DNA from 3 places in the Pseudoxanthomonas sp. F11 genome. Region 3 is predicted to be linked to each of the others. Evidence: predicted binding sites of a transcription regulator. Region 3 holds the regulator's gene; each other region holds the start of a gene.

Region 1 (9,636 bases), on a different contig from region 3:
TGCAGGACCAGCAGCTTCGCCATTGGCGTCTCCAGCGGAAGGGCGGCAGTCTGCTTGAACCCGGCGATGCTGTCCAGTTCGCCGAAGTTTGCTTCGTTTTAAGCGATTGTTTGATTTTGTGGCCTGTGGTGGCCATCGGGATCTGCCGTGGTGGCGCGGATCCGTCGATCAGGGAGAGGGGGATCGGCGCGTGCGCGCGGTTGGACGGAGATGGCTACTCCACCCAGCCGCTGATCTCGCCGGGCTTGAAGGGGCCGATCTTCTGCCGCGCGATACGTCCATCGGCATCCACCAGCACGGTGTAGGGCAATACGCCCTTGGCATTGCCCAGCCAGACGCTCGCATCGGCGGGGCCGGGTGCATCCAGCAGGATCGGATAGCGCACCGGCACCCTGGCGATGAAATCACGTACGCCGTCCGGCGTATCCAGCGCAAGACCGATCACCTGCACGCCCTCGCGGCCCTGGGTCGCCGCGAAACGGTCCAGCTCGGGCATCTCCTCGATGCACGGTCCGCACCAGCTCGCCCACACGTTGATCAGCAGCCGCCTGCCGGCGTAGCGCGTGCGCAGGTCGACGATGGCGCCGTCCAATCCGGGAAGCGCGATGGCCGGCATGGGGTCGCCGATGCCGGCGGGCGTGACGCCGGGCGGGGGCGCGGGCGCGCTGGCGTTCGTGGCCGCGTGCAGGGCGCGCTCGCCGACTCGCGTGCGCCAGAAGGGATTGCCGTTGAGCCACAGGCTGGCCAGCAGGCCCAGGCCGCCGGCGGCCACCGCCACCAGCAGCACGCGCGAGGTCGTCGCCTTCATCGCGCGGCGCGCTCGAAGGCCCGACGCATGCCGTCCTGCGTGAGGACGGTCGGCAGTACTTCCCCGGCGCCACCGCCGCGCGGGTACATCACGTACAGCGGCACGCCGACCGCACCGTGCGCCTCGAGGAAGGCGGTGATCGCAGGGTCCACGTTGGTCCAGTCGCCGGTCATCATCACCGCGTCATGGGACGCCAGCAGTTCGCGGAAGGCCGGCGTATCGAGTACGGCCTTTTCGTTGGCCTTGCAGGTGACGCACCAGTCGGCGGTCATGTCGACGAACACGATGCGACCCTCCGCACGCAACGCCGCCAGCCGTTCGGCCGAATAGGCCACGTGGCCTTCGGACGTCGGGGCCGCCGCGATCTCCTTCGGCAGTCGATGCAGCATCGCCAGCGGCACCAGCGCGGCGACCGCCAGTGCCAGCGCCAGCGCGCGCTGCCACGGCGCAGCGACGAAGCGCGCGCGCTGGAACCACCAAAGCCCCAGCGCCAGCAGCACCAGGCCCACCAGCGCCAACCCCACGGCGTCGATGCCGCGCTGCTTGCCCAGCACCCACAGCAGCCAGACCGCCGTCAGGTACATGGGGAAGGCCAGCGCCTGCTTCAGCGTGGCCATCCATGCACCGGGACGCGGCAGGCGGCTCGCCAGCGCCGGCACGAAACCGATCAGCAGGAACGGCAGGGCGAGCCCCAGGCCGAGTACCGCAAACACCAGCAGCGCCAGCGGCGTGGGCGCGGTGAACGCATACGCCAGCGCCACGCCCATGAAGGGCGCCGTGCACGGGCTGGCCACGACCACCGCCAGCACGCCGGTGAAGAAGTCGCCGACCGGGCCGCGACGCGATGCCAGCCCATGACCGGTTCCCGCCAGTCGATGCCCGATCGCGAACACGCCCGACAGGCTCAAGCCCACCGCGAACATCACGTACGCGAGCAGCCCGACCACCCACGGCTGCTGCAGCTGGAAACCCCAGCCCAGCGCCTGGCCCGCCGCCCGCAGTGCGATGGCCAACGCGCCGACGGCGACGAAACTGACCAGCACGCCGGCCGTGTACCAGAGCGCGCGCCGACGCGCATCGCCGCCCTCGCGCCCGCTTTCGGCCAGCGACAGCGCCTTCAGCGACAGGATCGGCAACACGCAGGGCATCAGGTTGAGGATCAGGCCTCCGATCAACGCAAGTGCCAGCGCGACGAGCAGCGAGGAGGTGCCGCGCGGGTTGCGGGCCAGCACCTCTTCGGGCGGGCGCGTGCGTTCGACATCGGGCGCGAGGGAGGCTGCCGACGTGGTCGTATCCGGCGCGGCGTCGTCGACCGGAGTCGTCGCGGTCGGCAGCGGCGCCACGGTGGCGGGCGCGGGCGTGTCAGGCATGCTGGCGGGCGTGACCGTCCCGGACGGAATCGCCAGCTTCACCCGCCGCGTCATCGGCGGATAGCAGATGCCGTCGGTCTGGCAGCCCTGGAACGTCACCCGCAGCGTCGCGGTCACCGCGTCGGCCCGGTCGCGCTTCAGCGGCACCGGCACTTCGGCCTGGTCGAAGTAGACGACGACGTCGCCGAAATGCTCATCGCGGTGCGCCTTGCCTTTCGGCCAGCGCGGCGCCTGCAGCGAGACGCCCTGCGCGCCCTCCAACGCCATCGAGGTGCGGTCGCGGTAGACGTAATAGCCGCGCGCGGGGGTGAAGCGCAGCAGCAACTGGTTACCGTCGAAGGCGATGGCCTCGAAGGCGAATGCCTGGTCCTCTGGCAACGGCAATGCGTCCATGCCGGCCTGCGGCGTCTGGCCCAGCAGGTTGCCGGCAAGCGCGCCGCCGCGCAGCGGGACGAAGGCGTCGCCTGCCGCGGGCGGCAGCGCCACCTTCAGCGTGCGCGTCTGCGGCGGATAGCAGATGCCGGCATCCGCGCAGCCCTGGTACTTGATCTTCAGGCTGACGCTGTCGGTGCCCGATGCGGGTCGGCCGGGCAGGGGGGCGACCAGTTCGCCGCGATAGGTTTCCACATCGCCGAAGAACTCGTCGCGGTACGCCTTGCCCTTGGGCAGTTGCAGCGGCTGCGCGGCGAAGCCCGCGTCGGCCTCCACGCCGGTGCGGTGCCGGTACAGGTAGTAGCCGTCGGTGATCTTCCAACGCACCTCGATGCGGTCGCGCGTCGGTGCGCTGGCCGTCAGCACGAAAGCTTCGTCCACCGGCAGCAGGTCGTCCTGGGTGATCGCGGCCGAGGCGGCGGGTGCCAGCAGCGAGGCCAGGAACAGCAGCAGGAAGGCGGGCAGGGTGCGGATCGGCGTCATCGGGTCACTCGGGTGAGGCGTCGGTGCGGGTTTCCGCGGTCACCCAGTCCAGATAGGCGGGCAGGCCGGCGGCGGTTTCGACCGCCAGGATCTCCGGCAGTTCATACGGATGCAGTTCGGCCAGCCGGGCCATCAGGGCGTCGCGCCGGTCGGCCGGGGTCTTGGCCAGCAGCTGGACCTCGGTCGCCTGTTCCACCCGGCCCTGCCAGCGGTAGGTCGACACCCCGGCGGGCAACAGGCTGACGCAGGCCGCCAGGCGCTCCTCCACCAGGATCCGCGCCAGCCGCTGGGCGGTGTCGGCGTCCGGGCAGGTGGACAGGATGAGGAAGACGGGCATGGGCCGCCGATTATCGCAGACCCGCCGGAGCCGCCCCCGGGCAAAAAAATTTTCCCGGAGGGGCTTGAAAGCGGTCGCGCCCCGCCCAACATCGGACGGCATCCGGCGTTGCCGGGTTTTTGCGTCCGCGTCGTTGGCAGTCTCCGGTGGAGACTGCTAACATCGCCGCCCCTTTCCTAGTCCAATCAATCACTTAAGAGGATTGACATGAGCAACATCAAGCCGCTGTACGACCGCCTGGTGGTCAAGCCGATCGAAGCCGAAGAAACCTCGCTCGGCGGCATCATCATCCCCGACGCCGCCAAGGAAAAGCCCACCAAGGGTGAAGTCATCGCCGTCGGCGAGGGCAAGTTCATCGACGCCACCGGTGGCGTGCGCGCCCCGAAGGTGAAGGTGGGCGACAAGGTGATCTACGGTCAGTACTCCGGTTCGGCCTACAAGCAGGACGGCGTCGAGTACAAGATCATCAAGGAAGACGACGTCCTCGCGATCCTCGGCTGAGTGCGCGGGAATCGGGAGGCGGGAATGGGGAATCGTTGAAGCGGTTCTCCCTGGTCCCCGCCTCCGATCCCCAGACGACGCGCTCGCTTTCGACGATTCCCGATTCTCAATTCCCCATTCCCGGAGTTTCAGACAATGGCTGCAAAAGATATCCGTTTCGGTGAAGACGCCCGTACGCGCATGGTGCGCGGCGTGAACATCCTCGCCAATGCCGTCAAGGCCACCCTCGGCCCGAAGGGCCGCAATGTCGTGCTCGAGAAGAGCTTCGGCGCCCCGACCATCACCAAGGACGGCGTGTCCGTCGCCAAGGAAATCGAACTGGCCGACAAGTTCGAGAACATGGGCGCGCAGATGGTGAAGGAAGTCGCTTCCAAGACTTCCGACAACGCCGGTGACGGCACCACCACCGCCACCGTGCTGGCGCAGGCGTTCATCCGCGAAGGCTCCAAGGCCGTCGCCGCCGGCATGAACCCGATGGACCTCAAGCGCGGTATCGACCAGGCCGTGAAGGCTGCCGTCGAAGAGCTGAAGAAGCTCTCCAAGCCGACCGCCGACGACAAGGCGATCGCCCAGGTCGGCACCATCTCGGCCAACTCCGACAGCAACATCGGCGACATCATCGCCGAGGCCATGAAGAAGGTCGGCAAGGAAGGCGTGATCACCGTCGAGGAAGGCTCGGGCCTGGAGAACGAGCTGGACGTGGTCGAGGGCATGCAGTTCGACCGCGGCTACCTGTCGCCTTACTTCATCAACAACCAGCAGTCGCAGCAGGTCGAATTCGACGACCCCTTCATCCTGATCCACGACAAGAAGGTCTCCAACGTCCGCGAACTGCTGCCGGTGCTGGAAGGCGTCGCCAAGGCCGGCAAGCCGCTGCTGATCGTGGCCGAGGAAGTGGAAGGCGAAGCCCTGGCCACCCTGGTGGTCAACACCATCCGCGGCATCGTCAAGGTCGCCGCCGTCAAGGCGCCGGGCTTCGGTGACCGCCGCAAGGCCATCCTGGAAGACATCGCCACGCTGACCAACGGCACGGTGATCTCCGAGGAAGTCGGCCTGCAGCTGGAGAAGGCCACCATCAACGACCTGGGTCGTGCGAAGAAGGTCGTGGTCTCGAAGGAGAACACCACCATCATCGACGGCGCCGGCGATGCCGAGCGCATCCAGTCGCGCATCAAGCAGATCAAGGCGCAGATCGAGGAGACCTCCTCCGACTACGACCGCGAGAAGCTGCAGGAACGCGTGGCCAAGCTGGCCGGCGGCGTGGCCGTGATCAAGGTCGGTGCCTCGACCGAAATCGAAATGAAGGAAAAGAAGGCCCGCGTCGAAGACGCCCTGCACGCCACGCGTGCGGCCGTCGAGGAAGGCGTGGTCCCGGGCGGCGGCGTCGCCCTGATCCGCGCGCTGCAGAGCATCGGCACCCTGAAGGGCGCCAACGAAGACCAGAACCACGGCATCCAGATCGCCCTGCGCGCGATGGAAGCCCCGCTGCGCGAGATCGTCACCAATGCCGGCGAAGAGCCGTCGGTGATCGTCAACCGCGTCAAGGAAGGTTCGGGCAACTTCGGCTACAACGCCGCCAACGGCGAGTTCGGCGACATGATCGAGTTCGGCATCCTGGACCCGACCAAGGTCACGCGCTCCGCGCTGCAGAACGCCGCCTCGATCGCGGGCCTGATGATCACCACCGAAGCGATGGTGGCCGAGGCCCCGAAGAAGGACGAGCCGGCGATGCCGGCCGGCGGTGGCATGGGCGGCATGGGCGGCATGGACTTCTAAGTCCGCTTCCCGCGTCACCGTTCCAAGAAGGGCCCCGCAGCGATGCGGGGCTTTTCGTTATCCGTTCCCCGCGATCTCACGCACCGCGCGCAAGGCCTCATCGACCTCAGCGGGCGTGTTCACCAGGCTGGGCGCCAGCCGCGCGTAGCTGACGGCATACGGACTGGTGCTGGCGACGATGCGGCGTGCGAGCAGCTGCTTCACGATGTCGGTGGGCGATACGCCGTCGATCTCGAACGCCACCAATCCTGCGGACAACGCGGCGGCGCGCGGCGTATGCATCTTCACCTTCGGCAGACGGGCCAGGCCCTGCTTCAGTTGATCGTTCATCGCAGTGATGCGCGCCGCCACGCGCGGGCGCTGCATCTGCCGATGCATGCGGAAAGCTGCCGCCATCGCCCACTGGTGCTCAAAGGCATGGAAGCCGCCGGGCGTCATCCGCGCCGCATTGGCGGGACCCGAAGGCGGACGATCTTCTGCCCAGGCCTTGTAGCTTTCCAGTTCGGTGAAGTTGGGCACCAGCGGCTGCAGGCGCGCCCAGTTCGCCGCATTCGCCCATACCAGGCCGGTGCCGCGCGGCGCGAACATCCACTTGTGTGTGCCGGCGCAGAAATAGTCCGCGCCCATCGTGGCAACCGTCTCGTCCGTGGCGCCCAGGCCATGCACGCCATCGACCACGAGCAGTGGCGGTGAAGGCAGGCCGCGCAGCATCGCCGCGATCTCGCGGATCGGCAGGCGGATGCCGGTGCTGGAATGCACCCAGGTGATACCGACCACGCGCGTGGCGGGCCGTATCGCCGCCTTCAGGTTGCCGACGATCTCATCGACGCTGGCCGTGGCGGAGGATGCGAACAGCGCGATCTTCCGCATCGATGCGTTAGCGCGCGTGGTCGCCAGGCGGATGGATTCGTGGTGCGAATAGTGGTCGTGGACCGTAGTCAGCACCTCATCGCCGGCCTTCAGCGGCAGGCCGTGGTAGACCAGCGCGAGACCTTCGGTCGTGCTCCGCGTCAGGGAGACCTCCACTGCCTCTCCACCCAGGTAGTCCGCCGCCTCGGTGCAGACCTGTAACGGCAGGTTGTGCGCGTCGTCCTCGAACATCGCCCGTTCGACCACCAGGAACGGGTTCGCATCCATCGCGCGTCGATAGCCCTCGAGCGCTTCGCGCACCGGCGTCGGGTGGCTGGCGATGAAGAACGAGGCGAAGTGCAGGTAGGCCGGATCAAGTGCGAACTGCGCGCGTACCGCCTCCCAGTCGGACAGGTCGGGCAGGGTGGAGGTCTGCGCGGCCACGGCGGCGAGCAGCGGGCCGGGCAGCAGGGCCGTGGCGGCGAGGGTGGCCGGCGCGGCGAGCAGGTGTCGGCGGGACAGGGCCATGGTGCACCGGTACCGGTGGCGTCGCGGGATGCGACAACCTCGCCAACGGGAGGATGCACTACCCACGGCCACCGTCGGGCGGTTGCTTGCGCTGCTGCGCGCAAGCGACGTTGCATGGATGTGCATGCTGGATCCTGGATCCGCTGTTGCACGTTGCAGATGAAACATTCGCGCGTCCGGGAAAGGCGTGATATCACTACGCCCCGATGAACCCGACCCGCGCCCGCTTCTGGTTTTGGTATTACCGCGATCCCACGGCGGTGGCGAGGCTGCGTTCATTCTAGGTAGACACCAGAAGAATCCCCTTGAAGCCGCCAGCGAACCTGGCGGTTTTTTTATTGACTCCGGAGAAACCCCCATGCCCCCGCATACCGACGACCTGCGCATCAGGAAGCTCGATGAGCTGGTCACGCCCGCCGCGATCATCGGCGAACTGCCCTGCGACGACGCGATTTCGCAGACGGTGTCCGAAGCGCGCAATGCGCTGCACGACATCCTGCACGGGCACGACGACCGCCTGGTGGTGGTGATCGGTCCATGCTCGATCCACGATCCCGCTTCGGCGATGGAGTACGCCGCACGCCTGAAGCCGCTGCGCGATGCGCTGGCCGGCGAGCTCGAGATCGTCATGCGCGTCTACTTCGAGAAGCCGCGCACGACGGTGGGCTGGAAGGGCCTGATCAACGATCCCGCGCTGGACGGCAGCTTCGACATCAACCGCGGCCTGCGCCTGGCGCGCGGCCTGTTGCGCGACATCAACGCGCTGGGCCTGCCGGCCGGCTGCGAGTACCTGGACACCATCTCGCCGCAGTACATCAGCGACCTGGTGGCATGGGGCGCGATCGGCGCGCGCACCACCGAGAGTCAGGTGCACCGCGAGATGGCCAGCGGCCTGTCCTGCCCGGTGGGCTTCAAGAACGGCACCGATGGCAACGTGAAGATCGCCGTGGACGCGGTGGGTGCGGCCTCGCACCCGCATCATTTCCTGGCGGTCACGAAGGAAGGCCGCTCGGCGATCGCCGCCACGGCGGGCAATCCGGACTGCCATGTGATCCTGCGTGGCGGCAAGACGCCCAACTACGATGCGGCCAGCATCCAGGCGGCCAGCCAGGTACTGGCCAAGGCGGGATTGCCGGCACGCCTGATGGTCGATGCCAGCCATGCCAACAGCGGCAAGAATCCGGACAACCAGCCCGCCGTGATCGACGACATCGCAGCACAACTCGAGGCGGGGGAGCGCCGCATCGTCGGCGTGATGGTGGAAAGCCACCTGGTGGGCGGGCGCCAGGATCTGGTCGACGGCCAGCCTCTTCGTTACGGGCAGAGCATCACCGACGGTTGCCTGGGATGGGAGGCGAGCGGTCAGGTGCTCGAGCGTTTGGCCGCGGCTGTGCGCATGCGGCGTGCGCGAGGAGCCGGGATGGAACAGGCGGCTTGAAGAACGAAAACGCCCCGCATCCCCAATCACTGCAATGCCAAAGCCCCAGGCATGATCGATGCTTGTGAAGCGTGGCCCTTCAATGGTTAATATCCCCATTGCAAGCCTCTGATTAACGTGACTTTTCTCGCATTAAGAGGCTGCGCCTGACAGGAGATGGGCAATGCGGGGGGCATGGGAGCGTCTGCGCCGGTGCTGGACCTTGCCCGACGCCAGCGAGGATGTGCGCACGTTGCTGCTGAACCGGCAGTTGCGCAATCTGTTCCGCGTCGTACCTTGGTATGCCGCCTCCAACTGCTACACGGGTGGCGGCGTGCTGCTGGTCATGTGGCCCTTCCTCGACGCCACGCTCGCATGGGCCTGGCTCGCATGCCTGGTGATTGTCCATCTGGCCTGGGGTTGGCACGCAGTCCGCTGCACGCGCAGGCAGCAACGCCAGGGCGAACAGTCACTGCGACATGGCGACCTGCACGCTTCCATGTTCTGGTGCGCCCTGTGTGCCCTGGCCGCGGGTGTCGGCATCTACCTGGGGGCGCCGCTCGCCGCCAGCGATGCCAGCCGCCTTCTGCTCAGCGCCTACACGCCCGGGCTGATCGCCACCGGCGTGCTGGTCGGGATCACCACGCCGCTGGTGTCCTTCACCTGGCTGGCGATCCTGACGGTCTCGGCATGCCTGATGGTGGCAAGGCTGGATTTCCTGGCCCAAGGCATGACGGTGGCACTGCTGTGCTGTTATGCGGTGATGCTTTCTTCGGCCCTGCTGTTCGCCTCGCATCTGTTCGTCCGGCGCATCGAGGCCGAACTGGCGGCGGACCGGCAGCGCCAGATAGTGGGCCTGCTGTTGCGCGATTTCGAAAGCAAGGCCAACGACTGGTTATGGGAAAGCGATCGTGACGGGGTCCTGACCCGCCCGGCCAGTCGCCTGGCGCAGATGCTGGGACTGCATGCGGATCTGGTCGGCAAGCGGCTGGATACCCTGTTCGCCCGGCACGCGCTTCTCGCCCTGGGGGGTGAGACTGCGGTGGGGCCGGTCGCGTTGCGGAAGCGCCTGGGCGGCGGGGTGCCCTTCAGCGGCGTGGTGATGGAAGCGATGGTGGACCAGCAACCGCGCAGC
Region 2 (9,636 bases), on a different contig from region 3:
TCTCCCGGGGCACAAGCCCCCTAAAGGAACCATCAAGACTAGGTGGTTGATAGGTCAGGTGTGTAAGTGGGGCAACCCATTGAGCTAACTGATACTAATGATCCGTGCGGCTTGACCATATAACCTCAAGTGGCCTTGGACTCGACGATATCGTCAGAGAAAATCCAATGCCCGCTACGTCACAAGACCCTATGAGAGATTGGCGCCTTAATCCGTTCCCTGGATGGCGACGCTCCAACCCTCTCCCTGGTGAAATTAGCGCTGTGGTCCCACCCGTTCCCATCCCGAACACGGAAGTGAAACGCAGCCGCGCCGATGGTAGTGTGGCTTAAGCCATGCAAGAGTAGGTCATCGCCAGGGGCTTTATCCCGAAACCCCCGTCCCACAAGGACGGGGGTTTTTTATTGCCCGGCTTTCGCCAACAATCGGGGTTCATCTCACAGGGGCGAAGCATGAAGCGGACTTTGTTGGCCTTGGCCACCACGCTGGCGGTATTGGCAAGCGCTGACATCGCAGCGAAGGACACCAGTGCGGAAGCGGCGCGCATGCATGAGGGTGCGTTGGTGCTCGATACCCATCTGGATACGCCGGCGAACCTGCGACGGCCGGGATGGAGCATTGCCGACGACCATCGCCACGAAGGCGAGCTGTCGCAAGTGGATCTCCCGCGCATGAAGGCAGGAGGGCTGGATGGCGGGTTCTGGGTCATCTACACGGCGCAGGGCGCGCGCGATGAGGCGGGCAAGCGCGCGGCCCGGGATCACGGGTTGGAACGGCTGGTCAGCATTCGCGAGATGCTCGCCGCGCACGCCTCAGACATGGAGCTTGCGCTCACGGCGGCCGATGCCGAGCGGATCGCATCGGCCGGCAGGCGCGTGAGCTTCATCAGCATGGAGAACGCGGCGCCGCTGGCGAGCGACTCAAGCCTGCTGGAGGTCTACCACCGCCTTGGTTTGCGGATGCTGGGGATCACCCATGTGCGCAACAACGAGTTCGGGGATTCATCGACGGATCCGGCGGGAGCGGAGTGGAACGGACTGAGCCCTGCCGGGCGCGCGCTCGTGGAGCAGGCGAACCGGCTCGGCATCCTGCTGGACGCCTCGCATGCGAGCGATGCGGTGTTCGACCAGCTGCTGGAACTGTCGCGCGCGCCCATCGTGCTTTCCCACACCAGTGCGGACGCGGTGTACGACCACCCTCGCAACATCGACGATGCGCGCATCCGTCAGCTTGCTGCGAAAGGAGGCGTCATCCACGTCAATGCCTATGGCGGCTACCTGGTCGACATCCCCAAGGTACCGGAGAGAGAGGCGGCGCTCGAAGCCCTGTCGGAGAAGTTCGGTCCGGAGGAGCGACTGCCGGCGAGCCGCGTGGCGGCCTATCTGAGTGAGCGCCGCGCGATCGAAGCGCGGTATCCCGTCAAGCGGGCGACCTTCGATGACTACATGTCGCACCTGCTGCACATCATCCGCGTCGCGGGCGTCGACCACGTCGGTATCGGTGCCGACTGGGATGGCGGTGGCGGCGTGGTGGGCATGGAGGACGTCGCCGCCCTGCCCAGGATCACGGAGGCCCTGCTGGCGGCGGGCTATTCGGAAGGCGATGTGAGGAAGATCTGGGGTGGCAACCTGTTGCGCGTCCTGAGGCAGGTCCAGGACGCGAGCGACGCTTCCGCACCGTAGCCGTAACTCGGATCGTGAGGCAAAGCCAAAGCGTGGCAGTCCGCGCGATGGGCGAGGACGCAGACCATTGAAGAACGCTTGGAACGCGCAGGGACGCATCGACATGGACGAACGCATCACGCCACGCCGCTTCGACGCCGGGTTGCCTATCGACATTCCCCGGCACTGGCTGCCGGGGAACGAATTCGTATCGTCGCTGCTGAATGCTTACACCATCCTGGTGCCTGCCAACGAGGCGTTTTACATCCGGACCCTCAACGCATGCCTGCCGCATGTGCGCGACGAGACACTGCGTGGTCGTTGCCAGGATTTCATCCGTCAGGAGGCGCAACACGGCGTGGCGCACAAGCGCTACTGGGACAACCTGGATGCGCAGGGCTACGCATACCGCGGGTTCGAGCGCATGGTCGACCGCTGGGTCTTTCGGGTGATGGACCGTTTCGCGCCCCTCTGGTTGCGGGCTTCGCTGGTCAGCTGCGTCGAGCACATCAATGCCTTCCTGGGATACGAGTTCCTGTCCCAGTCGATTCTCGCTTCCGCAGATCCGCGCATGCGCGACCTGATGGAATGGCACTTCGCGGAGGAGATCGAACATCGCGCGGTCGCCTTCGATCTGCTGCAGGCGGTTTCACCCCGCTATCCGGTGCGTCTGCTCGGCGCGCTCACGACGAGCATCCTGTTCTATCTGCTGATGACCGGTCTGGCGGCGGCCCTGCTGGCTCAGGATCGGCGGCTCTGGCGCAAGGCCACCTGGCGGCAGGCAGCCTGGCATCTGGGCACGGGCCATGGCATGGCACGCCGCACGCTGCAGCATCTGTTGGACTACCTGCGACCCGGCTTTCATCCTTCTCGCCTGCCAGGCGCCGACGCGCTGGCGGCGGGCGTACTGACGCGCCAAGCCCGTCGGCAGCCCCCCGTGGTCGTCGCGATGGGCACCCGAACCTGAACGCCAGCTCCACGCGAGCCGGCGCGATCACCCGTGTGCCGCGCAGTACACGGCCTGCCCATCGCCAAGCCATTGATTAATAAGGGGCTCAGGGTCGGGCGGGATGAGGCGCCATCGTTGCAGCGCTGGGACAATGGGGAACTTCCCATGAGGTTAGCAGTCGAACCCCCCGACTGCTAACATCCTTGCCCATGAGCCAGAACACCTCCACTACCGCCCTGGTCGCCAACAACCTGCCGATCCCCAGTGCCCTGGGTTCGCTCGATGCCTATATCAGCGCCGTGCACCAGATCCCGGTGCTGACGGTCGAGGACGAGCGCGCCCTCGCGCAGCGCTACCGCGAAGAGGAGGACCTCGATGCGGCACGCGAGCTGGTGCACTCGCACCTGCGTTTCGTGGTGCACGTGGCCCGCGGCTACAACGGCTACGGCCTGCCGCTGGGCGACCTGATCCAGGAAGGCAACATCGGCCTGATGAAGGCGGTGAAGCGTTTCGACCCCGACATGGGCGTGCGCCTGGTGAGTTTCGCGGTGCACTGGATCCGTGCCGAGATGCACGAGTTCATCCTGAAGAACTGGCGCATCGTCAAGGTCGCCACCACGAAGGCCCAGCGCAAGCTGTTCTTCAACCTGCGCAAGTCCAAGACGCGCTTGGGCTGGATGAATGCCGAGGAAGTCAGCGCGATCGCCAAGGACCTCAATGTGTCCGAGCGGGAAGTGCTGGAGATGGAAGCGCGCCTTTCCGGTCGCGATATCGGGTTCGATGCCCCCGCGGACGAAGACGAGGACCACGCACCGCCGTCGCCGGCCAGCTACCTGGTCGCGCACGACGAGGATCCTTCGCAGGCCTACGAACGCGCAGACAGCGAAGACAACCAGCTGGAACTGCTGCGCGAAGGCCTGGCCAACCTGGACGACCGATCGCGCGACATCATCAAGCGTCGCTGGCTGGATGGCGATAGCAAGGTCACGCTGCAGGAACTCGCCGACGAGTACGGCATCTCCGCCGAGCGCGTGCGCCAGGTCGAGGCCAATGCGCTGAAGAAGATGAAGGCCCTGTTCGCCGCCTGATCCGCGTCGCACGATGTTTTCGAGAAGGCCCCGCAAGGGGCCTTTTCCATAGGCGTGTTCATCATCCGGTGGAAGTGTGGTCCACTACGCCGCGATCCGCATCGGGCGGCAGACCGGCAAAGGAGCACGGCATGGGGTGGGGCGGCAGGCGGTGGGCGAAGCTCGCGTGGGCGGCGGTGGCGGCATTGGGCCTGGCGGCATTGCCGGCGATCGCGGCGACGAATGCGGCCGAGGGCGGAAACGAGAAATCAGACAGTACCGAACGTGGCATCCGCTTCGGCATCGATCGTGAGGAATACGACGCGCAGGCGCGTGCGGCGATGCAGGTCGATCCCGTCGTGGCCGCGCAGTTGGGCGCGATCCGCAAGGTGACGCTGGACGAAGCGGCCAGCATGGACGAACCCGGTCCGGACGTACTGGTGTTCGATGTGGAGGGAAGTCGTGGCAAGGGGCGCGTCACCGCGCGTTTCATCACGGTCAGCGCTACTCAGGAGGCGCTGGGTCCGGGCATGCTGGTCATGGCCGACGGCACCCGGCACGCCATCGAGGGCGACGCCGATGCGCTGGCTGCGGAGGACGGCCACGCGCATGACCATGAGCATGATGAGGATGTCGAAGCGGGCGCCGGCCTCTTTACCCGGCAGGCACAGGAAGCCGCGCAGCGTTACCCCCTGATCCGCCAGCACATCGGGCAGATCACGACGTTCGAGATCGATACCGACGCCACCGGCGCCGCGCCCGGCATGAACACCTTCGTGTTCGACGTGGCAGGCGACAAGGGACGCGGGCGCCTGCAGGCCGATTTCATCACCGTCGATGCGGGTACCGAGCGCCTGGGCAAGGGCGTGCTGACGCTGGCCGATGGCCGGCGGCTGGCATTCGAGGGCGAACCGCCCGGCGAGGGCGAGGCAGCCGACGAGGGCGCGGGCGTCGACGATCTGTTCGGCGACATGCAGGACAACATCTTCACCCGCCAGGCCCGCGTGGCCGTGCAGCGTTATCCGCTGGTGCAGCAGCACATCGGTGCGCTGCAGACCTTCGAGTTCGACATGGCCGCGACCGGCGAAGCGGAGGGCGTCAACGAGTTCGCGTTCGCACTGGTCGGCGACAAGGGGCGCGGGCATATCGTGGCGGAGTTCATCACCGTCGATGCGGATACCGAACGCCTGGGCAAGGGCGTGCTGACGCTGGCCGATGGGCGCGAACTGGCATTCGAGGGCGAGCCTCCGTTCCCGGGAGAGCAGGTCGGAGGGGACGTTCCCGAGACCTTCGCGCGCCAGGACGGCATCTTCGTGCTGCAGGCCAACGCGGCGATGCAGGCGCACCCGGTGGTGCGGCGCCATATCGGCGACATTCGCGAGGCGGTCTTCGATCGCGACGCGTCCTGGGCGGCAGACGGCGAGCGATACATCTTCGACCTGACAGGCAGCAAGGGTCAGGGACGTCTGGAAGCCGAGTTCATCACCGTCGACGCCGACAGCGAGCGCATCGGCGAGGGCGAGCTGGTCATGGCCGATGGCACGCGTTATCCGTTGGACTAGAAACGGGCCGAACAAGATCCGGATAGCGCCGCTCTGACGGCGGCGCGAGCATGGCGTCCTCTGTTCCGGAGCCTGATGCCATGTCGTTCGTGATCCACGGGCTGTCGCCCGACACCTTCCAGCCGTTGTTCGCACTCGACGACGGCGCGCTGGCGGCGCGCAACATACGCCGCGTCGTCGCCGACGCCGACCGGGGATTCCCGTGCCGGGGCACCCTGGAAGACGCGCGGCAGGGCGAGACGCTGTTGCTGCTTCCGTTCCTGCACCACGACGTTTCAGGTCCCTATCGTGCCAGCGGTCCGATCTATGTGCGCGAGGCCGCCATGCAGCAGCCTGCGGCGGTGTTCCGCGACACGCTGCCGCCCAGCTTTCCGCGACGCCTGCTGTCGCTGCGCGCGTACGATGCAAACGGCCTGATGCGCGATGCCGATGTGGTGGAAGGAAGCGACGCACTCTCCCACCTGCGACGCCTGCTCGCCGTGCCGGACGTCGCCTACCTGCACGTCCACAACGCGCGACCCGGCTGCTATGCCTGTCGCGTCGATCCGGCCTGATCCTCGTCCTTGCCCAGGATGATCCGCGCACCGCGCTGGTAGCTCCAGTACGCCCAGCACCAGTTCAGCAGCACCACCAGGCGGTTGCGGAAGCCGATCAGGAAGAACACGTGCGCCGTCAGCCAGAACCACCAGGCCAGCAGGCCGGAGAACTTCAACCGGCCGAAATCCACCACGGCCGCCATGCGGCCGATGGTGGCCAGGTTGCCATAGTCCTGGTAGCGGAAGTCGCCGGGCGATGCCCGCCCATCCAGTCGGGCGCGCAGTACCTGCGCCACGTGCCGGCCCATCTGTTTCGCCGCCGGCGCCACGCCGGGTACGGGGCGCCCGTCCGAGGTCACGGCGGCGAGATCTCCCGCGACAAAGATGTCCGGATGCCCCGCGACACTGAGATCGGGCTGCACCGGCACGCGGCCTGCGCGATCCAGTGGCACGTCGAGCGAGCGCGCCAGCGGTGATGCCGCCACGCCGGCCGCCCACACCACCGTCTTCGCCGGCACGAACAGGTCGCCCAGCCGGTAACCCTCGTCGGTGATGTCGCTGACCGGTGTGCCGGTGACGACCTCGACGCCCAGCCTTTCCAACTGCCTGCGCGCCTTCTCCGACAGCGTGTCGGGAAAGGACGCAAGCACGCGCGGCCCCGCCTCCACGAGCCGTACACGCGCCTGCGAGGGATCGATGCGGCGGAATTCGTTCTTCAGCGTATGCCGCGCGATCTCGGCCAGCGTGCCGGCCAGTTCCACGCCGGTCGGTCCGCCGCCGACGATGGCGAAGCTGAGCCACGCGGCACGTCTCCCGGGATCGGTTTCGGCTTCCGCGCGCTCGAAGGCGAGCAGCAGGTGGCGGCGCAGCTGCAGGGCGTCGTCCAGCGTCTTCAGGCCGGGCGCATGCCGCGCCCACTCGTCGTGGCCGAAATAGGCATGCGTCGCGCCCGTGGCCAGCAGCAACGCGTCGTAGGCGATCGTCGTGCCGTCGGCCAATACGACATGCTTCTTCTGCGGCGCGATCGCAGCGACCTCCGCCAGCCGCACTTCCACATTGGCCTGCTTGCGCAGGATGTGGCGTAGCGGCGCGGCGATGTCGGGTGCCGACAATCCGGCGGTGGCCACCTGGTACAACAGCGGCTGGAACAGGTGATGGTTGTGCCGGTCGATCAGGGTGATGCGTACCGGTGCGGAGGCCAGCGCGCGCGTGGCCCAGAGGCCGGCGAATCCGCCGCCGACGATGACGAAATGGTGTGCTGCCTGCATGCCGTTTCTCGCGGCCACGGGCTGCGTGGCGCCTTGCGACGGATTGTCGCATGTACCCCTTGCGCACGCTCAATGCGGATCGCGGTCGATCAGCGACGTTTCGCGCGTGTCCGGCATCCACAAGTAGACCAGCAGCGAACACGCGATGCAGGCGGTGACGTATCCGTAGAAGCCGGCCTCCATGCCGATCTTCTTGAACCACAAGGCGACCATGTCCGCCGTTCCGCCGAAGAGCGCGACGGTCAGTGCATACGGCAGGCCCACGCCCAGGGCGCGGATCTCCACCGGGAACATTTCCGCCTTCACCACCGCGTTGATCGCGGTGTAGCCGCTGAGGATCACCAGTGCCGCCATGACCAGCCAGAACGCCTGCGCCGGGCTGGACACCGTCTGCAGCGCCGACAGGATCGGCCATGTGCACAGCGTGCCCATGACGCCGAACGCGATGAGGATGCGCCGACGGCCGATCCGGTCGGACAGCGCGCCGACCACCGGTTGCAGCAACATGAAGAAGAACAGGGTGGAGGCGTTGATCAGGCTGGCCGTCTCGCTGGCCATGCCGGCGCTGTTGACGAGGAACTTGTGCACGTAGGTGGTGTACGTGTAGAAGGCCAGCGTGCCGCCCATCGTCAGCCCGACCACGGCGAGCACCGCGCGTGGGTGCTGCATCAGCGCGCGCAATGTGCCCTGCGCCTCCTGCTGGTCCGGCGTGCCGGCGGCCTCGCGGCGGGAGAAGGACTCGGTTTCCACCATGTTCCGGCGCAGCCACAACGCCACCAGCGCCGCCACCGCACCGATCGCGAACGGGATGCGCCAGCCCCACTCGCGCAGTTGCTCGTCGGTGAGGAACACACGCTGCAGCGCGATCAGCACGGCCAACGCAATCAGGTGCCCCATCACCAGCGTGACGTACTGGAAGCTGGACCAGAAGCCGCGATGCGCGCGCGAAGCCATCTCGCTGAGATAGGTCGCCGACGTACCGTATTCGCCGCCGACCGACAGGCCCTGCAGCAGCCGCGCCAGCACCAGCAGGATCGGTGCGGCCACGCCGATGCTCGCGTAGCCCGGCGTGCAGGCGATGATCAGCGAACCGCCGCACATCATCACCACCGACAGCATCAGCGCGCGCCTGCGGCCATGGCGATCGGCATAGCGGCCCAGCAGCCAGCCGCCGAGCGGGCGCATCAAAAAGCCCACCGCGAAGATCGCAGCGGTCTTCAGCAACTGGCTGGTGCGGTCGCCGCCGGGGAAGAACACTTCGGCGAAGTACAGCGAGAACGCCGCGTAGACGTACCAGTCGTACCACTCCACCAGGTTGCCGACCGAGCCGCTGAAGATACTGCGCAGGCGTTGGGCGGGCGTCAGGTCGGCGCGGGACGTGGGCGTCATCAGTACAGGTCCATGGGGTCGACATCGAGCGACCAGCGCGTTCGGCGGGCTTCCGGTAGCGCGTGGATGTCCGGCAGCGCGATGTCGAGCGCGCGGTGCAGGGCGCGCCGCTCGGGCGAGGACAGCAGCAGCTGTACGCGATGCAGGCCTGCGCGGCGCGGCATCGGCGCAGGCAGCGGGCCGTGCATCTCCAGCGAGGCATCGTGTGCGCGCAACGCGCGCTTCGCCGCCTGCAGGAACTGCTGCGCGGCGTCGATGTGCCGGGCTTCGGCGCGCAGCAGCGCCAGGTGCGCGAAGGGCGGGAAGCCGGCCATCTGGCGCTGTTCCAGTTCGGCCTCGGCGAAGGCGTGGTAGCCGCCGTTGATCAACGTGTTCAGCAGCGGGTGATCGGGGTGATGCGTCTGCAGCCAGACATCGCCGCGCTTGCCCGCGCGGCCGGCGCGGCCTGCCACCTGGATGAGCTGCTGCGCCAGCTTTTCGCCCGCGCGGAAATCGGTGGAGAACAGCCCCTCGTCCACGCCGACCACGGCCACACGGGTGAGGTGCGGCAGGTCGTGGCCCTTGGCCAGGATCTGCGTGCCCACCAGGATGCCGGGCGTGTCGCCCAGCTTCGCCAGTTGCTGCGCCAGGCCGTCGCGCTTCTGCGTGGTGCCGCGATCCACGCGCAGCACCGGCACGTCTGCGAACTGTTCGGCCAGCAGTTCTTCCAGCCGCTCGGTGCCGATGCCCTGCGGTTGCAACGCCAGACCCCCGCAATCGGGGCAGGCTGGTGGCGCCGCCTGCCGCGCGCCGCAGTGGTGGCACTGCAACCGCTTGCCACCCGCGTGCACGGTCATGGGGCTGTCGCAGCGCTTGCACTGCGCGCTCCAGCCGCAGTCGTGGCACAGCAGCACCGGCGCGTAGCCGCGGCGGTTCTTGAACACCAGCACCTGGCCGCCAGCGTCCAGCGCCTGGCGGATCGCCTGCAGCGTGTCCGACAGCAGGCCGGCCTGCTGCGCGCGCTTGCGCATGTCCAGCACGCGCACGGCCGGCGGCTGCGCCTCACCGGCACGACGCGCCAGGCGCAGGTGCGCGTAGCGGCCGCTGCGTGCGTTGTGCAGGGTTTCCAGCGATGGCGTGGCGCTGCCCAGCACCACCGGCACGTCCAGCGCCTTGCCGCGTACCAGCGCGAAGTCGCGTGCGTGGTAGCGGATGCCGTCCTGCT
Region 3 (9,636 bases):
GAACGTCGAGACATAGCTGAGCGTGCCTTCGCGTACGCTGACGCCCTTCGGCATGGCGACGATCCGCATCGACGCGGGGAACTCGAAGGTGTACTCCTCGTCCGAATGGTAGGCACCACAGCTGCTCTCGCCCGCGGGCTGGTCCGGATCACCGATTTGGGAAGCCACCAGCATGGCGACCGGGGTGAAGCTCAGAAACCAGGGTTGCACCTGGAAACCTCCGCTCGTCGGGAGCATCCGTTCGACTTCGAAATCCGCCTCCATGTTGAAGGTCTCCAGCATCGGCACGGGATCGTCGTACTTCACCTTGCCGCTTGCGCTCAGTGCGCTTCCCCGGAAGTAATTGCGCACCAGCTTGTCCGCATCGCTGGCGCCGACGTTGCGGAACTGAGCGCGTGCCGCCACCGCCATGCGTCCGCTCAGTTCGACCCGCTGCGCGCCCTTGATCGAACCGTCCGGCTGGATGCGAAGCGTCGTGCGCAGCTTCTGCCATTCCGAACCGACCTGCGTCACCGGCGTGGTGGTGCCGTCGCGATGACCGTCCACCAGCAGCACGGGTTTGCCTGCCGCCCCGTCCGGCAGACTGCCGAAGGGCACCGTGGCCGCGGTCGAGTCCACGTAAAGATCCAGGCTGGGGATGTAGTTGATCACGTGGTTGACTACCGATGCGACCGGGATGTCCGGCAGCGTGTAGGTACCGCCCGCGTTGATGAGCGCCTGGGTACTGTCGATGCCGCGGGCTTTCAGCAACGCCTGCAGCAGGGTCGCATGGTCCTTGCAGTCGCCCATGCGGTTGTCGAGCACCACGTCCAGATCGCGCGGGACCACTGCGCCCAGTCCGATGCAGTTGCCGGCATAGGTGATCTTGGTGGAAACCCATTCGTAAAGCTTCTTCGCCGTCTCGCGCGGGTCCGTGCTCTTGCCCGCGATCTCCGCGGCGAGCGTGCGCAACCGGGGCGTCAGCGTGGCCTTGGCGTTGGCCGGTCCCCCGTAGGCCGCCGCGATGTCGGCGTAGCTGGCGAAGGTGGAAAACGCGTAGCCCGGATAGCGATCGGCGGTGAAGACCGTATCGCGCAGGCTTTCGCGGTCGACTGGCTGGCGGTTGCTCCAGCGCCAGCGCACGATCCGGCGCCCGTCGCGGGTTTCGACGGCGGGCTGCGTCATCTGCCAGTTGCGCCACGCGGCCTGCATCGCCTCGGGCGCATCGATGGTCACCTGCACGTCGCCGTAGTACGCGGCCGGGCTGTAATTTCGGATCACCGAGAAATGGCCCGGGAACATCGGCTGCGTCGCCGTCACCCGATAGGTAAACACCGTGGTGTCGCCGACGGCCAACTCGGGGAACACGACAGTGAGCGTCGTCTGGTCGGAGTAGATGGGTGAATCGCCCTCCCGTCCCGAACTGCTGCTGACCTGGTAGTTGCCCTTGGGCACATCGACGCGGCGGCCGTCGGGCTTCAACGTGTAGGCTTCGACCACCTCGGCCTTCTGGATGCTGGTGCTGTAGCTGACCGATGCATCCTTGGCCGCTTCCAGCGCGCTGTCTTTCAGCACCTTGATCGCGGTTTCCTGTTCCTGCACGAAACTGCCGTCGGCATTGAGCACGAAGCGCGTGGACTCGCGCTCCACCTGCAGCGGCCGGTCATCGGCCGCCCAAGCGGGCGCCATCACCAGCAACGCCCACCATCCCCACCGCTTCCCCTTGTTCATGCGCACGCGAACTCCCTTCTTCGTGGACGTGAATGAAAACGGCCCCGGGGTCGCCGGGGCCGTCGCAGGATGCCACAAGCCGCTCGCGTCCGCGGGCGGCGGGATGTCACAGGGGGTCAGGAGGTCATGCGGTCCCAGAACCCCTTGACGCCGTCCAGGAACGTGGCCGACTTCGGCGAATGCTTGCGCGCTTCCTCTCCGATGAAGGTGGCCTCGAACTTCTCCAGCAGCTCCCGCTGTTCGGGGGTCAGGTTCACCGGGGTTTCCACCACCACGCGGCAGTACAGGTCGCCTTCGCTGCGGCTGCGCACGGACTTCACGCCCTTGCCGCGCAGGCGGAACAGCTTGCCGGTCTGCGTTTCGGCCGGGATGCGGATCTCCGCCTCGCCCTTCAGTGTCGGCACGCGCACGGTGTCGCCCAGCGCGGCCTGCGAGATGCGGATCGGCACCTCGCAGTGCAGGTCGTCGCCGTCGCGCTGGAAGATGTCGTGCTCGCGCACGCGCACTTCCACGTACAGGTCGCCCGGCGGGGTTCCGGGTGGTCCGGCCTCGCCTTCGCCGGTCAGGCGGATGCGGTCGCCGTTGTCCACGCCGGCCGGGATCTTGACCGACAGCACCTTCTCTTCCTCCACGCGGCCGGCGCCATGGCACTCGGTGCAGGGATTCCGGATGGTCTGGCCGCGGCCACCACAGGCCGGGCACGCCTGCTGCATGGCGAAGATGCCGCGCTGCATGCGCACGTTGCCGCGACCGCCGCAGGTGCCGCAGGTCTCGACGCGGCCGTCGGCCGAGCCCGTGCCCTTGCAGGGGTCGCAGGCGACCAGCGTGGGGATCTCGATGCGCTTTTCGATGCCGGCGACGGCTTCTTCCAGGTCCAGTTCCATCACGTAGCCGACATCGGCGCCACGGCGTGCCGCGCGTGCGCCCCCGCCGCCGAAGATGTTGCCGAAGATGTCGCCGAAGATGTCGCCCATGTCCGGGCCGCCGGGACCGCCACCGCCCATGCCGTGCTCGAACGCGGCATGGCCGTGCGCATCATAGGCGCGGCGCTTGGCCCCGTCCGACAGCACCTCGTAGGCTTCCTTGCACTCCTTGAACGCCGCCTCGGCGGCGGCATCGCCGGGATTGCGGTCGGGATGGTGCTTCATCGCGCAGCGCCGATAAGCCTTCTTCAGGTCTTCTTCGCTGGCGTCGCGGGCCACGCCCAGGACTTCGTAGTAATCGCGCTTGCTCATGTGTCGTCAGGCTGGTCTGGCAGGGTCGCCGGATGGCAAAACGGGAGGCCGTGGCAGGCCACGTCTCCCGTTCGCCGCATCCCGTGGGCCGGGATTACTTCTTGTCGTCCTTGACTTCGGTGAACTCGGCGTCGACGACGTCATCGGCCGGGGCCGCACCGCCACCTGCCGGGCCCGCACCGGGCTGGTCGCTCGACGCGGCCGCCGCATACAGGGACTGCCCGGCCTCCTCCAGCGCCTTGGCCTTGGCCTCGATCTGCGCCTTCTCGTCGCCCTTCATCGCGGTTTCCAGGTCGGCGATGGCCGATTCGACGCGGCCGATCACGTCGCCCGGCACCTTGCTGCCGTGCTCGGTGATGGCGCTGCGGGTGGCGTGGATCAGGCCGTCGGCGTGGTTGCGCGCCTGCACCAGTTCCTGGAACTTCTTGTCTTCCTCGCGGTGCGCCTCGGCATCGGCGACCATCCGGTTGATCTCGTCCTCGGACAGGCCCGAACCGGCCTTGATCTCGACCTTCTGTTCCTTGTTGGTCTTCTTGTCCTTGGCCGACACGTGCAGGATGCCGTTGGCGTCGATGTCGAAGGACACCTCCACCTGCGGCATGCCGCGCGGCGCCGGCTCGATGCCGGCCAGGTCGAACTTGGCCAGCGACTTGTTGAAGCGGGCCTGCTCGCGCTCGCCCTGCAGCACGTGCACCGTCACCGCGGACTGGTTGTCCTCGGCGGTGGAGAAGGTCTGCGAGGCCTTGGTCGGGATGGTGGTGTTCTTCTCGATGATCTTGGTGAACACGCCGCCCAGGGTCTCGATGCCCAGCGACAGCGGGGTCACGTCGAGCAGCAGCACGTCCTTGACGTCGCCGGCCAGCACGCCGCCCTGGATCGCGGCGCCCAGCGCCACGGCCTCATCGGGGTTGACGTCCTTGCGCGGCTCCTTGCCGAAGAACTCGGCCACCGCCTGCTGCACCTTCGGCATGCGGGTCTGGCCGCCGACGAGGATGACTTCGCCGATGTCGCTGGCGCGCAGGCCGGCGTCGTTCAGCGCGATGCGGCACGGCTCGATGGTCTTCTTCACCAGGTCTTCGACCAGCGCTTCCAGCTTGGCGCGGGTCAGCTTGATGTTGAGGTGCTTCGGGCCCGAGGCGTCGGCCGTGACGTACGGCAGGTTCACTTCGGTCTGCTGCGAGCTGGACAGCTCGATCTTGGCGCGTTCGGCCGCGTCCTTCAGGCGCTGCAGGGCCAGCGGATCCTTGCGCAGGTCGATGCCCTGGTCCTTCTGGAATTCCTCGACGAGGTAATCGATGACGCGCTTGTCGAAGTCCTCGCCGCCCAGGAAGGTGTCGCCGTTGGTGGCCAGCACTTCGAACTGCTTCTCGCCATCGACGTTGGCGATCTCGATGATGGATACGTCGAACGTGCCACCACCCAGGTCGTAGACGACGATCTTGCGGTCGGCGCCGCCGTCACCCTTGTCCAGCCCGTAGGCCAGCGCGGCTGCGGTCGGCTCGTTGATGATGCGCTTGACGTCCAGGCCGGCGATCTTGCCGGCGTCCTTGGTGGCCTGGCGCTGGCTGTCGTTGAAATAGGCCGGCACGGTGATGACGGCTTCGGTGACGGTCTCGCCCAGGAAGGCTTCGGCCGTCTTCTTCATCTTTTCCAGCACGCGCGCGGAGATTTCCTGCGGCGCCATCTTCTTGCCGTCGCTGGTCTGCACCCAGGCATCGCCATTGTCGTGCGCGATGATGCCGTAGGGCACCAGGTCCAGGTCCTTCTTCACTTCGGCGTCGGTGAACTTGCGGCCGATCAGGCGCTTCACCGCGTAGAAGGTGTTCTTGGGGTTGGTGACGGCCTGGCGCTTGGCCGAGGCGCCGACCAGCACTTCACCATCCTTCGTATAGGCCACGATGGAGGGGGTGGTGCGGTCGCCTTCCGAGTTCTCGATGACGCGGGCCTTGCCGCCGTCCATGATCGCCACGCACGAATTGGTCGTGCCCAGGTCGATGCCGATGATCTTGCCCATGATGGATTTCGCTCCCTAGCAAATTCTGATGTTGGACCCGGCGATCGGCCGGGTGGATGGTCCCGATATAGGGATGCGATGGCGCCGTTCAAGCGCCACCCGCGTGTCGTTCAGTCGTGCTTGGCCACCACCACCAGGGCGGGACGCAGCAGGCGGCCGTTGAGCACGTAGCCCTTCTGGAACACCTGCACCACGCTGCCCGGCGCCGCATCGGGCGCATCGGCCTGGCTGATGGCCTGGTGATGCTCGGGGTTGAAGGCCTCGCCGGCCGGGTCGAGCAGACTCAGGCCGTTGTCGCTGGCCACCTTCAACAATTGCTTGAAGGTCAGCTCAAGTCCGTCCCGCAGGGGGCTGGGCTCGCTGCCGGCGGCGGCCAGGCCGGCGTCCAGGCTGTCGAACACCGGCAGCAGGTCGCCCAGCAGGCGCTCGTTGGCGAACTTGCGGGCCTGCTCGATGTCGCGCGCCACGCGCTTGCGCTGGTTCTCCAGGTCGGCGCGCTCCAGCAGCGTGGTCGCCCGCAGCTGGTCCAGCTCGTTGCGCAGGGTCTCCAGCTCGGCCAGCAGGGCGGCGTCGGTGTCGGGGGATTCGGGCGTCTGGCCCGGAGTGGCATCGTGTTCGTGCTGTTCGTTCATTTCGGTTCCCTGGCGGCGGGTCCTGCCGCCCAACCGGGAACCTATGGGGCCGGCGCGTCGGGATTCAAGGCCGCGCCCAGCACATCGGCCGCCGCCTGCACCACCGGAATGACCCGGTCGTAGGCCATCCGCGTGGGTCCGATGACGCCCAGCACACCCAGTACCTGCCCCGCGGCCATGTAGGGCGCGGTCACCACCGACACCCCGTCGTGCGGCGCCAAGCCCGTGTCCTCACCGATGAAGATGCGCACGCCGGGCGCGCGGATCGTGCGTTCCAGCAATTGCAGGATCTCGCGCTTGCGGGCGAAGGCTTCGAACAGTTCGCGCAGCCGCTCCAGATCGGAAAGCTCCTGCACGCCCATCAGCCGGGTCTGTCCGGCCAGCACCACATCGTCGTTGGGCGGCGTCAGCGCCTGTTCCGCCAGTTCGATGGATTCGGCCAGCAGGCCTTCCATCTCGGTCTGCGCCCGGCGCAGGTCGCGCAGCAGGCTGGCGCGGATGTCGGCCAGCGATCGGCCGGCGAACTGGGCGTTGAGGTAGTTGGCGATGCGCTCCAGTTCGGCGCGCTCGTACGGACGGCGGGTCTCGATGACCCGGTTCTGCACATCGTTGTCGGCGAACACCAGGATGGCCATCACCCGCTGCCCGTCGAGCGGCACGAAATCGATGTAGCGGAAGGCGAACTGCTCGCGCTTCGGCACGCTGACCACGCCCACAAAATGGGTCATCGCCGACAGCAGCTCGGACGCATTGCCCAGCAGGGCCTGGGTTCCCGCCCCGCTGGGCAGCTCGGCGCGCAGGCGCGCCACTTCGCCCTCGCCCAGCGACTTCACCTGCACCAGACTGTCGACGAACACCCGGTAACCCTGGGCCGTGGGAATGCGTCCGGCGGACGTATGCGGGGAACTGAGCAGCCCCACTTCCTCCAGTTCCGACAGGATATTGCGGATGGTGGCCGGGCTGACCTCCAGCCCGGCATGGCGGGCCAGGGTCTGCGAGCCCACCGGTTCGCCGTCGCGGATGTAGCGCGAGATCAGCGTGCGCAGCAACTGGCGGGCACGGGGGTCAAGCGAGAGCGACGGGGAATTCATGCCCGCTAGATAACGTCGTCCCCGCGGCTTTGCAAGCTGTGCCCGTCCGTCTCAGAACTTGCGCCGGCTCCGCTTACAATCCGCTGCATGCTCAGACATCTCGCCATCAAGGACTTCGCCGTCGTCCGTGCCGCCGAACTGGAGTTCGGCGAGGGCATGACCGTCATCTCGGGTGAAACCGGCGCCGGCAAGTCGCTGCTCGTCGATGCCCTGGGTTTCCTGTCGGGTCTGCGCGCCGACAGCGGCGTGGTCCGCCATGGCGCCGAGCGCGCGGAACTGTCGGCCGAGTTCGCTGCGGCCCCCGGCTCGCCCGCCCAGGCCTGGCTGGCCGACAACGAACTGGACGACGAGGGCCAGTGCCAGCTGCGCCGCGTCATCCGTGCCGACGGCGGGTCCCGCGCCTGGATCAACGGGCGCAGCGTCACTCTGTCGCAACTGGCCGACCTGGCCGGGCGGCTGGTGGAGATCCACGGCCAGCACGAGCACCAGTCCCTGCTGGCGCGCAACAGCCAGCTCGACCTGCTGGATGCATTCGCCCGCAACGACGCCGAACGCGCCCAGGTGCGCGACGCGGCCCGCGCGTGGTCGGCCCTGCTCCAGGAGCGTGAGCAGCTGTCGGGCCAGGGCGATGTCTCCGACCGCATCAACTATCTGGAACACCAGCTGGCGGAGTTGCAGCGCGAAGACCTCTCGCCCGTCGCGCTCGAACAGTTGGTCGCCAGCCACCGCCGCCAGGCCCACGCCACCGGCCTGATCCAGGCCTGCGACGCCGCATTGGGGCAGCTTGCAGGGGACGATGCTCCCTCCCTGACCCGCCAGCTGCAGCAGGTGCGGGCCGATCTTGCCCGCCAGGCCGAGCACGAACCGCGTCTGCGCGATGTCGACGGCCTGCTCGACGGTGCCGCCATCCAGATCGAGGAAGCCCTGTCCCTGCTGGGCCAGGTCCGTGACGACCTGGACGGCGAGCCCCTGCAGTTCGACGCCCTGGAGCGCAAGCTCGCCCGTGTGCACGACCTGGCGCGCAAGCACCGGGTGCCGCTGGAGGGCCTGCAGGAGCAGCACGACCGATTGGCCGCCGAACTGGACGGTCTGCGTGGCGCCGGCGAACGCCTGCTGAAGCTCAACGACGAGATCGGCGCCGCCCGCCAGCAATGGCGCGATGCGGCGGGCGCGCTCAGCCGCACCCGCCAGCGTGCCGCCCGCGCCCTAGGCGAAACCACCACCGCCCTGATCGCCGAGCTGGGCATGGGCGGCGGGCGCTTCGAGATCGCGCTGGAGCCGCAGGACGGTGAGCGCCCCGACCCGACGGGGGCCGAACGCGTCGAGTTCCTGGTGTCGGCCAACGCGGGCCAGCCGCCGCGTGCGCTGCGCAAGGTCGCTTCCGGCGGCGAGCTGGCGCGCATTTCGCTGGCCATCGAGGTGGCGGCGCTGGGGCTGGACGCGGTGCCCACCATGGTGTTCGACGAAGTGGACACCGGCATCGGTGGCGCCGTGGCGGAGATCGTCGGCCAGAAGCTGCGCGCCCTGGGCGCCCAGCGGCAGGTACTGTGCGTCACACACCTGCCCCAGGTCGCCGCGCAGGGTCACGCGCACTACCGGGTCAGCAAGGCGCCGGTCGATGGGATGACCCAGAGCGCGGTCGAGAAGCTCGGCGCGAAGCAGCGGGAAGAGGAACTGGCCCGCATGCTGGGCGGCGTGGAGGTCAGCAAGGAAGCCCACGCGGCCGCGAAGCGGCTGCTCGCCAACGCGGTCTGACCCCCTGCTGCCGGCTGTGGGAGCAACGCACGTCGCGATGAGGCTTTACCGGTGAGGCTTCGCGACTGACGTCGGTCCCACGTCCTTGAACGGCGAACTGCCGGTCCTCAGCGCTTCTTGCGCACGTACAGCACCAGCGAGTGCTCTTCCAGCTCGTAGCCGTGCTTGGCGGCGATCTCGCGCTGCAGCTTCTCGATCTCGCTGCTCTCGAACTCGATGATCTTGCCGGTGTCCACGTCCACCATGTGGTCGTGGTGGCCGCCACGGTCCAGCTCGTAGACGGCCTGACCGCCTTCGAAATTGTGCTTGAGCACCAGCCCGGCCGCTTCGAACTGGGTCAGCACGCGGTAGACCGTCGCCAGTCCGATCTCGTCGCCATGCTCCAGCAGCTGCCGGTAGATGTCTTCCGCGCTCAGGTGGTGCTGGGCGCTCTTCTGCTCGAGCAGCTCCAGGATGCGCATCCGCGGGTGGGTGACCTTGAGGCCGACTTTGCGTAGATCCTGCGATTCCATGGCGTCTCCGTTCACTCTCGGTTTAGCGCCAGCTGCCTGAAGCTCGGTTGCGGCGGTCCGCGGAAGTGTATCATCGGCCCGGTTTCCCACCGTACCTGTCCCAATGCGCAAATTCCTGCTGGTTGCCGTCCTCGCTTCCGCCACCGCTGGCTGCGGCATCCTCTACAAGCAGCCGATCTACCAGGGCAACCTGATCGAGAAGACGGCCGTGGACCAGTTGCAGGTGGGCCAGAGCAAGCAGCAGGTGCAGTCGCTGCTGGGCAGCCCGTCGATCGCCGATCCGTTCCACGCCAATCGCTGGGACTACACGGCCAGCAACCGCACCAATCGCCGCGGCACCACCGAGATCAAGAACCTCACGCTGCTGTTCAACGGCGACACGCTGGCCAGCTGGGAAGGCGAATACTTCCCCGAGGCCGACCTGCAGCTGTCGCGCGACGTGCGCAAGTTCGGCCCCAACCTGGCCAAGGAAAAGAAGAAGGGCCGCCGCTAAGGCGGATGCGTTACTTGCGCGCCCGTAGGCGGCGCGCCTCCTTCGGATCGATCAGCAACGGCCGCAGCACTTCCACGCGGTCGTTGTCGTTCAATAGGGTGTCAAGCGTGGCGATGACGCCATGGACCGCCACCGCCGGATGCCCGGCATCGGCGAAACCGCTGGCCGCCAGTGCGTCCCCGACGGTAGCCCCC

What was found. Region 3 encodes HrcA, which represses chaperone genes, less so after heat shock. Its sites were predicted from a motif close to TTNGCACTCNNNNNNNNNGAGTGCNAA; they were not measured.
Region 1: a site for HrcA is predicted at 3,564-3,590, ahead of V8246_RS07450 (co-chaperone GroES). Genes of this name have one in related genera too.
Region 2: a site for HrcA is predicted at 2,782-2,808, ahead of rpoH (RNA polymerase sigma factor RpoH). Genes of this name have one in related genera too.

The regions. Positions count from the first base shown of each region.
Region 1 is NZ_JBANLZ010000002.1:359,917-369,552, forward strand. Features, by position in the region: gene aroQ (type II 3-dehydroquinate dehydratase) at 1-23, opposite strand, end outside; gene V8246_RS07435 (TlpA disulfide reductase family protein) at 215-808, opposite strand; gene V8246_RS07440 (protein-disulfide reductase DsbD) at 805-3,093, opposite strand; gene cutA (divalent-cation tolerance protein CutA) at 3,098-3,430, opposite strand; gene V8246_RS07450 (co-chaperone GroES) at 3,638-3,931, shown strand; gene groL (chaperonin GroEL) at 4,067-5,707, shown strand; gene V8246_RS07460 (aminotransferase class V-fold PLP-dependent enzyme) at 5,765-7,084, opposite strand; gene V8246_RS07465 (3-deoxy-7-phosphoheptulonate synthase) at 7,443-8,522, shown strand; gene V8246_RS07470 (EAL domain-containing protein) at 8,686-9,636, shown strand, end outside.
Region 2 is NZ_JBANLZ010000003.1:39,165-48,800, reverse strand. Features, by position in the region: rRNA gene V8246_RS10745 (23S ribosomal RNA) at 1-119, shown strand, start outside; rRNA gene rrf (5S ribosomal RNA) at 246-360, shown strand; gene V8246_RS10735 (dipeptidase) at 453-1,682, shown strand; gene V8246_RS10730 (metal-dependent hydrolase) at 1,786-2,628, shown strand; gene rpoH (RNA polymerase sigma factor RpoH) at 2,820-3,698, shown strand; gene V8246_RS10720 (hypothetical protein) at 3,830-5,239, shown strand; gene V8246_RS10715 (DUF1203 domain-containing protein) at 5,320-5,793, shown strand; gene V8246_RS10710 (NAD(P)/FAD-dependent oxidoreductase) at 5,766-7,043, opposite strand; gene V8246_RS10705 (MFS transporter) at 7,113-8,432, opposite strand; gene V8246_RS10700 (primosomal protein N') at 8,432-9,636, opposite strand, start outside.
Region 3 is NZ_JBANLZ010000005.1:104,227-113,862, forward strand. Features, by position in the region: gene V8246_RS15175 (DUF3857 and transglutaminase domain-containing protein) at 1-1,710, opposite strand, end outside; gene dnaJ (molecular chaperone DnaJ) at 1,827-2,945, opposite strand; gene dnaK (molecular chaperone DnaK) at 3,040-4,959, opposite strand; gene grpE (nucleotide exchange factor GrpE) at 5,070-5,591, opposite strand; gene hrcA (heat-inducible transcriptional repressor HrcA) at 5,633-6,682, opposite strand; gene recN (DNA repair protein RecN) at 6,770-8,437, shown strand; gene fur (ferric iron uptake transcriptional regulator) at 8,545-8,949, opposite strand; gene bamE (outer membrane protein assembly factor BamE) at 9,053-9,442, shown strand; gene V8246_RS15215 (RnfH family protein) at 9,453-9,636, opposite strand, start outside.